One region of the Bradyrhizobium sp. CCBAU 53421 genome, then DNA from elsewhere that is predicted to be linked to it. Evidence: predicted binding sites of a transcription regulator. Region 1 holds the regulator's gene; each other region holds the start of a gene.

The links. The regulator LexA, encoded in region 1, represses DNA repair genes until DNA is damaged. The targets are predictions, from matches to a motif close to TGTTCNNNNTGTGTTCNG.
Region 2: the regulator LexA is predicted to act here: its motif matches at 1,942-1,959, upstream of XH92_RS30635 (ImuA family protein).
Region 3: the regulator LexA is predicted to act here: its motif matches at 3,285-3,302, upstream of radA (DNA repair protein RadA).

Annotation. Positions count from the first base shown of each region.
Region 1 covers NZ_CP030047.1:4,864,572-4,868,772, reverse strand. Annotated here, with positions in the region: gene glp (gephyrin-like molybdotransferase Glp) at 1-408, shown strand, start outside; gene lexA (transcriptional repressor LexA) at 652-1,356, shown strand; gene XH92_RS23270 (hypothetical protein) at 1,613-2,041, shown strand; gene XH92_RS23265 (hypothetical protein) at 2,219-2,446, shown strand; gene XH92_RS23260 (ComEC/Rec2 family competence protein) at 2,443-4,201, opposite strand, start outside.
Region 2 covers NZ_CP030047.1:6,479,030-6,483,230, forward strand. Annotated here, with positions in the region: gene XH92_RS30630 (DNA polymerase Y family protein) at 1-849, opposite strand, end outside; gene XH92_RS30635 (ImuA family protein) at 1,076-1,870, opposite strand; gene XH92_RS30640 (UdgX family uracil-DNA binding protein) at 2,127-3,584, shown strand; gene XH92_RS30645 (inorganic phosphate transporter) at 4,185-4,201, shown strand, end outside.
Region 3 covers NZ_CP030047.1:5,545,746-5,549,946, reverse strand. Annotated here, with positions in the region: gene purF (amidophosphoribosyltransferase) at 1-935, opposite strand, end outside; gene XH92_RS26580 (CvpA family protein) at 961-1,596, opposite strand; gene radA (DNA repair protein RadA) at 1,786-3,267, opposite strand; gene XH92_RS26570 (hypothetical protein) at 3,387-3,851, opposite strand; gene XH92_RS26565 (HAD family phosphatase) at 3,945-4,201, opposite strand, start outside.

The sequences.
Region 1 (4,201 bases):
ATGGCGTTCTGGCGGATCGCGATGCGGCCCGGCAAGCCGATGATGCATGGCCGGTTAGGGGCGCTGCGGGTGATCGGCCTGCCCGGCAATCCGGTGTCGTCCTATGTCTGCGCCTTCCTGTTTCTGGTGCCGTTGATTCGGGCGCTGAGCGGCCGAAAAATGATTCATCATCGCCGCGCGAGCGCCCTGCTCGGCCGCGACCTCGCTGCCAACGACCAGCGCGAGGACTATCTGCGCGCGCGTCTCGAGACGCGCGAGGACGGCACGCTGATCGCAACGCCTGTGATGCAGCAGGACTCGTCGCTGCTCGGGAATCTCGCTGCGGCACGGGCACTTCTCGTGCGTCCGCCGTTTGCGCCGGCCGCTGTTCAAGGCAGCGAATGCGAGATCCTGACGCTGCCCGAATGAGACTTTCGCGGCTCGCCGATTGCGCGTTGCAGAACGCGTTCACCTGAAATTAAGTGGTTGCGGAACACATATCGAACATATAGTGTCCGTTCATGATTTGTTTCGAGTACTGGTGTCTACAAACGGGAGACCACCAGGGAGCGCTTGCAACGAGCACCGCGCTCCTGAGGTCAGCCCCGCCTGCGGGTCCCACCTGAAGAGTCTCGGAATCGAACGACGCTATCAACCGGGGGAATACTCGAGATGCTCACGCGCAAACAGTACGAACTTCTGCGTTTCATCAACGAACGTCTGAAAGAGGCCGGCGTGCCGCCCTCCTTCGACGAGATGAAGGATGCGCTCGACCTGCGCTCGAAGTCCGGTATCCACCGCCTGATCACTGCGCTGGAAGAGCGCGGCTTCATCCGCCGCCTGCCCAACCGCGCCCGCGCTATCGAAGTCATCAAGCTGCCCGAGCTGTCGGCCGGCGGCAGCAACGGCCGCCGCGGCTTCACGCCGAGCGTCATCGAAGGCACCCTCGGCAAGCGCACCAGCACGCCGCCGATTGCCGAGGACGACGGCAACCGTCCGGTCGCGGTCCCCGTGATGGGCCGGATCGCCGCCGGTACGCCGATCGAGGCGCTGCAGACCCGCAGCCACACCATCAGCGTACCACCCGACATGCTCGGCGCCGGCGAGCATTATGCGCTGGAAGTGCGCGGCGACTCGATGGTCGATGCCGGCATCCTCGACGGCGACATGGCGCTGATCCAGCGCAACGACGTCGCCAACACCGGCGACATCGTGGTGGCGCTGATCGACGAGGAGGAAGCCACCCTGAAGCGCTTTCGCCGCCGCGGTGCATCGATCGCGCTGGAGCCGGCCAACACCGCCTATGAGGTGCGCATCCTGCCGCCGAACCGGGTCCGCATCCAGGGCAAGCTGATCGGCCTCTATCGCAAATACTGATTTCAAATACTTGCGGCGGCGAGGAACGAGCAACACATCGGAATCGTTCCTTGATAGATGGCGTAACGTGCCGCCTGCCCGATGCGCTCCGATACCTCCCACGCAGCGTCGCGTGTTTGTGATCGGGGCGTTCGTCGAGCAGTCGTACAATCGCCCAGAAACGAGGAGACACTCGTTCGTTATCGTCCACTCTGGTAGAGGCCCTATGCCTCAAGGAGAGGCACGGGTCGCTACCCTCGAACAGAGGAGCCATCCGATGTGTGACTATAGTCTGCACGCCGTGGCGTCGCGCCCCGCCATTGTTGGAGAGACGCTGATCACCACGACTTTCCGCGGCACGTCGACCCGCGGCTTTGCTTCGGAGAATGATCCCACGGTCGCGGTCTGCATGCTGCCGGGCACCGAGCTCGCTTTCGCCGAGAACGTTCGCTACGACAGCCGCTGGATCTGGACCAAGACGATGAACTTCCGCGTCGGCGTGTTCAACGAAGTCGAGCCCGACGTTCCCGATCGCCATCACGACGCGGTCGAATTCCCCGACGGCAGCCATGTGCTGGTGACCCAATTGGTCGAGGGACAACGCGTCAGCGTGCTGCAACTGCCGGCACTGCATCCGCCGGTCGAGCAGAAGCCGAAGGTTGTGGAGCGGCGGCCCTCCGCATTTGCGTCGCTGTTTTTGGGTTGAGCGCATCGTCGCCGCGGAATGAGCGATCCGGCGGCGGGTGACCTTGAGCGATTTCGAGCGACCCCGGACGCCGGGTTCCGGGGCGCGGCAGGAGATTTGCGTCGGCGGCCGGCTTGGCGCATCATTGGGCACGGAGGACGTGCACTCACGGAAACCTGCTCAACGGAAACCTGCTCAGTGGTCGACAAGGTCACATGGCAAAAGGCTGGACGCGTCACGGAGCCGGGCCGCTACATGTTCCGGTTCGGCTGGCTGACCGTGACGGCTGATGACCTGAAGGTCTGGGAGCAATTCCCGGAGGCTTCCTTCACCCTCGTCAAGAAGCCCGATGCCGGCCCCGACTCCGACGAGTTCCATCTCGGCCTGTTCGAGCTGCCGACCGGACCCTCACCCGACAACGGCTAATCCTCGCCCTGCAGATCGGTCTCGGCCGGCGTCGCATCCACGGCGGGCCGTGGCGCGGCAGCCGGCGCGCGCAGCGTGGTCTCGCTCTCGCCATCACCGGGCACCGCCGGCGACCACGGCCGGTCGATCCCGCCGGGCTTGACCGCATCGACGGCGTAGCCGTCCCTGATACGCCGGAGCACCAGCGCGCCGTGGCGCCGCAACCGCTCGGCGTCGATCACCGAGGCCGCGCAATCCTTCGGCGCCGGCCGCGCCGTCACGATCAGCGCCGCGCGCTCGCAATCATCAGCCAGCGCCTCGGGCCGGCTCACCAGCGCGACGAAGGCGCCGCCGGGCCCCTGCGTCACGCAGCCGCCCGGATCGCAGGAAACACCCTCGGCGAGCGAGGCGTCCATAGCGGTCCTCGCATCGGCGTCCGCCGCCAGCCACTCCTTGATGAGGAAGGCGTCCTTGGCGCTGTGCATCAGATGCAGCCGGCCGTCGCCGCCCCGCACCGCGACATTGCGGCCGTCGGCGGAGACCAGCACGTCCGGCTGTGGCACCCGCACCGCCCAGACCGAAGCCGCCACCAGCAGCACCGCCCCCGACCAACGCAGCGGCGTGCGCAACAGCCCGAGCAGGATCAGGCCGGCGCTGGCCATGATCATCGGCCCGGCCCCAAACGCCGCCATCCGGCCGACCGCGCCGGGGAGCGCGGCGACCCATTGCGTCACCAGGATCATCCAGTCGATGCCAAACCCCATGATCGCCCAGAACACGCCGTCGAAGCCGAACGGCATCGCAAGCAGCCCGAGCAGGCCGGCCGGCATCACGACCGCCGAGACCACCGGCATCGCTGCGAGGTTGGCCAGCAGCCCGTAGGGCGTCACGCGATGGAAATGGAACGCGGCGTAGGGCGTGGTCGCGAGCCCAGCCACCAGCGAGGCCAGCATCAGCATGGTGAGCTCGCGCCCGCCCCACAGAGCGACCCGCGCGGTGGCGGAATGGTCGGGCGACGCCAGCAGGTTCGGCAGCCCGATCTGCACCAGTGCCACCAGCCCGAGCGTCGCGGCAAACGACATTTGGAAGCTCGGATGCACCAGCGATTCCGGCGCGATCGCGAGCACGATCAGCGCCGCCACCGCCAGCGTGCGGAAGGTGATCGCGCGGCGATCGACGATCACGGCGATCAGCACCACGGCCGTCATGAAGAACGATCGCTGGGTCGCAACCTCCGCCCCCGACAGCAGCAGATAGAACGCCGCCGCGACCAGCGCGGCCGCCGCCGCCCATTTCTTGATCGGGTGTCCGGCCGTCAGCGCCGGAAACAGCGCAAGCAGCGCGCGGATCGTGAAGAACACGACGCCGGCGACCACGGCCATGTGGTAGCCGGAGATCGACAGCACATGGCCGAGCCCCGAGATGAACATCGCGTCGTTGACCGGCGTCGTGATCGCATCGCGCCGCCCGGTGAGCAGCGCCGTCGCGATCGCGCGCTGATCGCCGTCCAGCGTGGTGCGGATGCGCGCGTCGATGGCGTCGCGCAGCCACTGCATGAAGGCGGCATAACGCAGCGCAAGGCCGCCGGTCGCAGGCGGCTCCTTTGTCCTGACCGCGCCCATCACGAAGCCGGAGGCGCCGATGCCCTGGAAATAGAGGTCGCGGCCGAAATCATAGGAGCCCGGACGCTGCGGCCCGAGCGGCGGCATCAGCCGCGCCTTCAATTCGACGAAGCTGCCGACATCGGGCGCGGTGCCCTTCTTCACTGAGAGCCTG
Region 2 (4,201 bases), 1.6 Mb from region 1:
CTCGCGGAACAGGCGGTCGATCATCTCCGGCCGCGTCACCGGCCGCCCGGTCTCGACCATGATCGTGCGCACCGCGCCGTCGGTGCGGAAGAAGCTCGCCTCCAGCTGCCGCGCGCCCTTGCCCTGCTTGTCCATCGCCGCGACCAGCATCCTGGCGAGGCTTGAGAGCGTCAGCGCGATCACGGTGTCGGTCGCGATCGGCTCGGGGAAGCGTTTCTCGACGATGTAATCGGGCAGTGGCTTGCGCGGGCTGATCGGAGCATCGCCCCGCCCGAGCGCTTGGTTGAGCAAGGTCGTGAAGGCTGCGCCGAACCGTGCCGAGATCTCGTGCGGCGCGCGCGTGGCGACATCGCCGATGGTCTTCAGGCCGGCGCGGCGCAGGCCGGTGGTGATCGTGGCATCGGCGCCGAGCGCCGACACCGGCAGCGGGCCGACCGCCTCCGCTTCCGCGCCGCTGGCTATGATCTGCCCCGAGGCATAGCGCGTCAGCGTGCGCGCCGCGATCGAGGTGCCTGATATCGCCGCGCTGACGGCAAAGCCGCGCCGGTTCAGCGCATTGATGACGATCTGCAGCAGCGCCCGCTCGCCGCCGAACAGATGCGCGCAGCCGGTGATGTCGAGGAACAGGCCGTAAGGTGGATCGAGCGCGACCAGCGGCGTGAAGCGGTCGCACCAATCGGCGATGTCGTTCAGCGTCTTCAGATCGGCGGCGGGATCGGCGTCGTAGACCGTGAGCTCCGGGCAGATCGCCCGCGCATTGGCGAGCGGCAGCCCGATCGACAGCCCGGCCCGCACCGCCGCCTCGTCGACGGCGTGCAGCAGGATGGCGTTGTGGTCCTTTGCGACCACGACGCTGGGGAGGACGTTGCTATTCGTAAGGGACGCATGGGCAGATGGGTTCCCTCCCCCCTTGCGGGGTCCGAGGCGAGCGGAGCTCGCTCTCGAGGTTAGGGAGAGGGGTGAGCCGCATACGCCGGCGTCTGTGGTACCCCTCTCTCCAACTCTCCCCCGCAAGGGGGGAGAGAGCCCGACCAATGTGCTCGCCTCACTTGAAAGTTCATCCACCTCCCGCGCATCAGCTTGCGAGGCGATGTCCTGCGCGAGCTTGCGCTTGATGCGGTCGATGGGCAGGCGTGGCAGCCACAGGCTGAGGATACGCCGACGGTTCACTGAATTGGCACTCATCACATTTCCATTCCATGATCCATCGCCCGACCGGGCCATGACGGTTGCGCACGAGTTCGGCCTCGAAGCGCGGCGCGCCCCAGGCGCTTGCGGCATTGCCGGGCGGCGAATGCGCCGCGCGCACGATCCAGCGCGTCTCCGCAGTCGAGGGGATCGGCGTGGCCGCGATCCGCAGCACCAGCGCGGTGACGCCGGAGGCCTGTGCGGCCAGGGTCAGTTTGCGGCTGGCGACGAGATCGAGCTGGCGCACATCGCCCCAGATCTCGAGCACGACAGCGCCGAGCGCATCGCAGGCGAGCGCGTCGGCCGCAGTGCGCAGAGCGCCATCGACATCGGCGGCGCGCACCGTGACCAGGAGGCGCGGATCGAGGCCGAGCTCGGCGAGCCCGCGCATCGACAGCGCGCCGTTCTCGCGATCGGAAAAATCCTGCCGCACCCAGACCAGCGGCTTGCGCGCTGATATCCGTCCGGCGAGCCCCGCGATGAAGCCGGTCGCCGCGCCGCCTTGATGGCCGGCCGCGAACACCTCGTGCAGCGCGGCCGGCGCAAGCCCGCCGCGCAGCATCGCGTCCGCGCTCGTGTGGCCGAGCGCGATGCGGTTCGGCATCGCCGCCTCCGATGGCGCCTCGATGCGCGCGATGCTGCCGCGCAGAGACGCAAGCGTACCCGTGCGTGCGCCATTCATTGCGCCGCTCCTTCCCAATCAAAATTTGAGGCCGTCACTGACCAGAACAGAGAACCAGGGACTGGTTCAGTTGTTCATGATATGTTCTAATATAAAGCTAACAGGGCCCGCGGAGTCAATCGGATTGGTGAGCTCATCGATTCATCAGTGGAATCAATGGGATTCAGCAGCCGCCAAAGCAGACGGGCCCCGCTCTTCCGCAAGCCAGGCGCGGAAGGCCCCGGAAATGACAGCGTGACGGAAACGGAGCAATCGCATGCGTATCATCGTGCTCGACAACGACACCGATTTCGAGGGCTGGCGCAAGGCCGCGCGGCGGTTGGCGATCAATGACGTGAAGCCTGCGGAGGTCACGTGGACCGTACGCAAGGACGACGAATTGTCGCCGGCATCCTGCGTGAATGAATTGCCTGACGTGCCGCAGGCGCAGTTCAACGTCCCCGCGATCTTCGTCGAGCTCGCAAGGACCGCGATCCTGCATCGCAATGACGCGCGCTTCGCCCTGCTCTATCGCCTGCTGTGGCGGCTGCGCAGCCATCACGATCTGCTCGGCGCGACTGATGACCCCGACGTCGCCGAGGTCCACGCGATGGCGCGCGCGGTCTATGGCGACATCGACAGGATGCACGCGCAGCTTCGCTTCCGCGAGATCGGACGCGAGCGGACGGCGCATTACGTCGCCTGGTTCGAGCCCGAGCACCGCATCGTCGAGTTCGCCGCACCGTTCTTCGCCGGCCGCTTCGCCGACATGCCGTGGTCGATCCTGACCCCCGACGTTTGCGCCCATTGGGACGGGCACGCGATCTCGATCTCGCCGGGCGTCGCCAAATCCGAGGTGCCGAGCGAGGATCGGCTGGAGGAAGCCTGGCGGCGTCATGACAACGGCCTGTTCAATCCCGCGCGGCTGAAAGTGATGGAGACGCCGCAGGCCTATTGGAGGAACCTGCCCGAGGACTCGATCATTAAACCGCTGATCGAAGACGCCATGCGCATGACCAGCGGCCCCTTCATCGCACGCAAGGCGACTGAGCCGCGGAAGCCGCAGGATACGCCGATGCCCCGCAAGCGAGACAAGCAGATCCAAGACTTGCAAACCAAAGACTTGCAAGCTCACGACACGATTGCTGCCCTGCGCGAAGAAGCTGCCGGTTGCCGCGCCTGCCCGCTATGGAAGGACGCGACCCAGACCGTGTTCGGCGAAGGACCGCAAAGCGCGACGCTGATGCTGGTCGGCGAGCAGCCCGGCGACAAGGAAGATCTCGCAGGCCATCCCTTTGTCGGACCGGCCGGGCAGATGCTCGATCGCGCGCTCGAGGACGCCGGCATCGCGCGTGCCACGGTCTACATCACCAACGCGGTGAAGCACTTCAAGTTCGTGCCGCGCGGCAAGATCCGGTTGCATCAGAAGCCGAACACGCCGGAGATCCGCGCCTGTCGTCAGTGGTACGAACGCGAGTTCGCCGCCATCAAGCCGGAGCTCGTGGTGGCGCTCGGCGCAACCGCAGCACAGAGCGTGCTCGGCAAGATCACTCCGATCAACAAGAACCGCGGCCGCCTGATCGATCACGACGGAACCAAGGTGCTCGTCACCGTGCACCCCTCCTATCTGTTGCGGCTGCCCGACGAGAAAGCCAAGGCGCTGGAATATCAGCGCTTTATCGACGACCTGAAAATCGCCGCAGATCAGTTGCGCAATGCGGCCCGCGCGGCCTGAGTTTCGCCAATCCAGCGGAACCGGGAACCACACTTCAACGTGAAATTGTTTCCAAACGCTGACAAATACCTACAACCTTTAATTGATCCGTGGTACGGTGACGTGTTCCGCAGGTATCGGGCGTCATGTTCACGCCATGACGTACCTTGAGGCGGGCGCGCTGCGCGGTTTGCTAGCCCCAATCGTGCGGCGCGCCACCTCATCTCGGAGCCTCCCCTTCCTCACTCACTCCTCCCTTGCGCGCTCACGCGCGCCGTCTTTGGTTGCCAAGACTCCTGATGGCATAGATTCCCGGTGACCTGGATTGCCGGTGATCTGGCCTCGCGAGCCCGACGCCTCGCTGCCGACATCCTCACCTCTCACACGTCTCGCTCCACGAAACCCGGGTGGTGAATTCAGTCACGATCGTTATGCGACCGGCGATCGTCTGTTGCTGAAGATTGCCACGAGGCCGCGAAGGCGCGTGAGCCTTCAATGCGTTGCACAAGAATTCGGCGCGATGTCCACCGTCGCTGGCGGCCGCCTCATTTCACGGGGCGGATTTCAATTGCCTGTCATATGCATCGATCAAAATCGGAGGCATTGGGACAGGAGTTTACCATGAGCGATATGGCGTT
Region 3 (4,201 bases), 680 kb from region 1:
GCCTTGCGCACGTCGTACACCGAGCGGCCGCCGACGATCGAATCCGGCCGCGCGAAATAGATGTACTCGAAGATGCAGGGCCGTGCCGGCTTCGGCGGGAACGGCTTGTGGCTGTGTGCGCCGTGCTCGTCGAACACGATGATCTCGCCGGGCTCGATGTCGCGGACATATTTGGCGCCGATCATGTCGAGCGCGCAGGTCTCCGAGGTCAGGATCGGATGGCCGTCGAGATCGCCGAGCACCAAGGGACGGATGCCGAGCGGATCGCGTGCGCCGACCAGCTTCTTGTTGGTCAGTGCCACCAGCGCATAGGCGCCCTCGATGGTGCGCAGTGCCTCGATGAAACGGTCGATGAAGCGGGTGCGCTTCGACTGCGCGACGAGATGCAGGATCACCTCGGTGTCGGTGGTCGACTGCATCATGGCGCCGCCCTTGACCAGCTCGCGGCGCAGGGTCAGGCCGTTGGTCAAATTGCCGTTGTGGCCGACCGCGAAGCCGCCGGCGCTGAGCTCGGCGAACAGCGGCTGCACGTTGCGCAGGATGGTGCCGCCGGTGGTGGAGTAGCGGACATGGCCGACCGCGGCATTGCCGGGCAGCCGCTCGATCACCTCGCGGCGGGAGAAGGCGTCGCCGACCAGGCCGAGGCGGCGTTCACTGTGGAAACGGCTGCCGTCGAACGAGACGATGCCGGCGGCCTCCTGGCCGCGGTGCTGCAGGGCGTGCAGGCCGAGCGCGGTGATCGCGGCCGCCTCCGGGTGGCCGAAGACGCCGAACACGCCGCATTCCTCGCGAAGCGTGTCGCCATCGAGATCGGGGTGGTATCTGAGATCGTCTTCCCGGAGATGTTCCTGTCGAAGATGTTCCTGCAATTCCGTCGGGCCGAGGTCGAGATCCAGTTGGGCGCCATGATCGGAAGGGGTTTGCATCTCGTTCATCGCCTCTCGTAAGGGCCCAAATAGTTTATCGGCCCGCGGGTTTCTCGATCAGCTTTTTCAAGCTGTCACGCGCAGGTTTGCTATAGCCATCGCCCGACGCCGGCGTCGCCTGATCGTTGGTATCAGCCGCAGAATCGTCGTCTGGCTTATTCTTCTTGAACTTCTTTAAGATGGTGTTCTCGGGGTCGTCAGGCAAGAGCGACATCAGCCAATCCCCGGTTCCCTGCAGCACCACCCGGGACTTCGCGCCGGTCACCCAATCGGGCCGCTGCTTGTCCGGAACCAGCCAGGTGAAGAACATGAACGCCACGACCACGATCAGGAGGCCGCGGGCGAGCCCGAACAGGAAACCGAGGGTGCGGTCGAGCGCGCCGATCCGGGAATCCAGGATCATGTCGGAGATCCGCACCGTGATGATCGAGACCACGATCAGCGTGCCGATGAAGACACCGGCCACCACCACGACGGCCGCGACCGTGTCGTTATTGAAGTAAGTTTTGGCGGTCGGCAGCAGCTTCGAGAAAGCATAAAGAGTGACCAGCGCGGCGGCGCCCCAGGCCGCGATCGACAGGATCTCGCGCATGAAGCCACGCACCATCGCGAGCAGGCCCGAGATCAGCATCACCCCGAGCAGGACGAGATCGAGTATCGTTATGGGCATCGGCTGGTCAGGTCCGCTGGTACGTTTCGGTACGCTGTTAAGGGCTTACGCTGTTAAGGGCTCTCGCGAATCGGCAAAGTCGGTGCCGTCCTAACTGAGGCGCATCGGGGGGCATCCGGCAAGGCCGCAACACCACCTGTCCCGCGCGGCGGATGTATAGCGGCGAGGGGCTGATACGTCACGCCTGCTTTAGCTGTTGTCGCGTCGGAATCGGGCCGGTGTGGCATTTTTCCCAGCCGATTCAGCGCCTCCAGAGCCGTCCTGGTCGTCCCTTGGCGCAGCGCGTCCGCCTCTTGGCGTACCGCGCGCCGCAATTTCGGCGACCAGCGTGGTCAGATTACCGACGCTGTTGAGGGTGAGCCCGGTATCGCCGCCGCCATCGCCGCGGGCCGATTCGGGCAGGATGGCGCGGCCGAAGCCGAGCTTCAGGGCCTCCTTCAGCCGGGCCGGGGTCTGCGCCACCGGGCGGATTGCGCCGGAGAGCGAAATCTCGCCGAAATAGACCGCATCCGTCGGCAAGGGCGCATTGACCAGCGAGGAGACCAGCGCGGCCGCCGCGGCAAGGTCGGCGGCCGGTTCCTGGATGCGCAGGCCGCCCGCGACATTGAGATAGACGTCATGTCCGGACAATTTGACGCCGCAATGCGCTTCCAGCACCGCCAGCACCATCGACAGCCGGCTCGGGTCCCAGCCGACCACGGCGCGGCGCGGGGTGCCGAGCGAAGTCGGCGCCACCAGCGCCTGCAACTCTACCAGCACCGGGCGGGTGCCCTCGATGCCGGCGAACACCGCGGTGCCAGGGCTGCCGAGCTCGCGCTCGGAGAGGAACAATTCGGAGGGGTTGGTAACCTCGCGCAGCCCGAGCCCGGTCATCTCGAACACGCCGATCTCGTCGGTCGCGCCGAACCGGTTCTTCACCGAGCGCAGGATACGGAACTGCTGCGAGCCTTCGCCCTCGAACGACAGCACCGCGTCAACCATATGCTCGACCACGCGGGGACCGGCGATCTGGCCGTCCTTCGTGACATGGCCGACCAGGATGATCGCAGCGCCCGTCTTCTTGGCGAAGCGGATCAGCGCCTGCGCCGAGGCGCGGACCTGGGTCACGGTGCCGGGCGCGGATTCGACGGTGTCGGTCCACATGGTCTGGATCGAATCGATCACGATCAGCCGCGGCACCGCGCCTTCCGACAGCGTCGAGACGATGTCCTCGACCGAGGTTTCGGACGCCAGCTGCACCGGCGCATCCGCGAGCCCGAGCCGCTCGGCGCGGAGCCGCACCTGCGCGACCGCCTCTTCGCCGGAGATATAGACCGCGCGATGGCCGGCGCGCGCCATCATGGAGGTTGCCTGGGTCAGCAGGGTGGATTTTCCGATGCCGGGATCGCCGCCGACCAAGAGCACCGAGCCGCGGACGAAGCCGCCGCCGGTGACGCGGTCGAGCTCGGTCATGCCGGACGACAGCCGCGGCGCGTCCTGGGTTTTGCCGGACAGCGATTCCAGCGCAAACGTCCGTCCCTTCCGCTTGCTGCGGATCGAGACCGGCACCGAGCCCGTGGTGTCTTCCTCGGCCAGCGTGTTCCACTCGCCGCAGGAATCGCACTTGCCCTGCCAGCGATTATACGCCGCGCCGCAGTTCTGGCAGACGAAGGAGAGGGTGGATTTGGCCATTTCCGCTCAATACGGTTTAGAACAAACGTAGAACATCGGTGTGCGCATGTCCAGTTGAATGCAGCAGCATGGCGAGGCCGCGCGCCGCGCAACGCGTGTTCGACAGAAGCAAGTCTGGGTTATCCTCTGCGCTCTTTCAGGACACGAACTTCAATCGCGGGCGCCTGCCATAGCTGCAGGCGGTAGTGATCGTCTCGCTCCAGGCCGTTCGCCGACGACGTGTCGAGTGCGCCGTAAGAGACGCGCACGCGATAGCTTCCCGGCGCGACCTCGATGCGCTGCGCGTCGGGAAAATAATCGGTGCAGCCGGCGATCACGATGCGGCCGGACGCGACGTCCAGGCTGGCTTCGACAACGTGATCCCACTTGGTGAAATCGGCGTCCGGCTCGGCGTCGAGAATTTCAACCCCGACTGGAACGTCCATGTTCCGAACCGTGCCAATCCCGACCGTCCCCGGCGCCGTCGCCAGCAGTCGATCGGTCGTTTCCGGCGTCCACGCTTCGGAAAGATTGCCGTCCGCAGGTTCATCTTGGATGTAGAACTGGAAATAGTCCGCAAACAGCGAGAGCTTGAAGGATTGCATGTTCAAATGGTCATGCCGGAGGGCTGGCGATCGCTGTCGCCGATGCTCGGCTGCCTAACATGAAAGCAAGATTCGGGCGACACGTCAGATCGATCAGCCCGCCATCCGGAAGAATTGCCGCGCAATCTCCTCGACCTCGCGCCACGAATTCGCCAGATGTACCGCGCCCGCGTCGCGCAGTTTGACGTCGTGACCGTCGCGAATGTGGCTGGCGGCGCACAAGCCAATGGCGGTCATGCCGGCCGCGACCGCTCCCTTGATGCCGCCGGCGCTGTCCTCGATGACCAGGCATTCGCCGGGCCTTGCGCCGAGCTTCTCGGCGGCGAGCAGGAAGATATCCGGATGCGGCT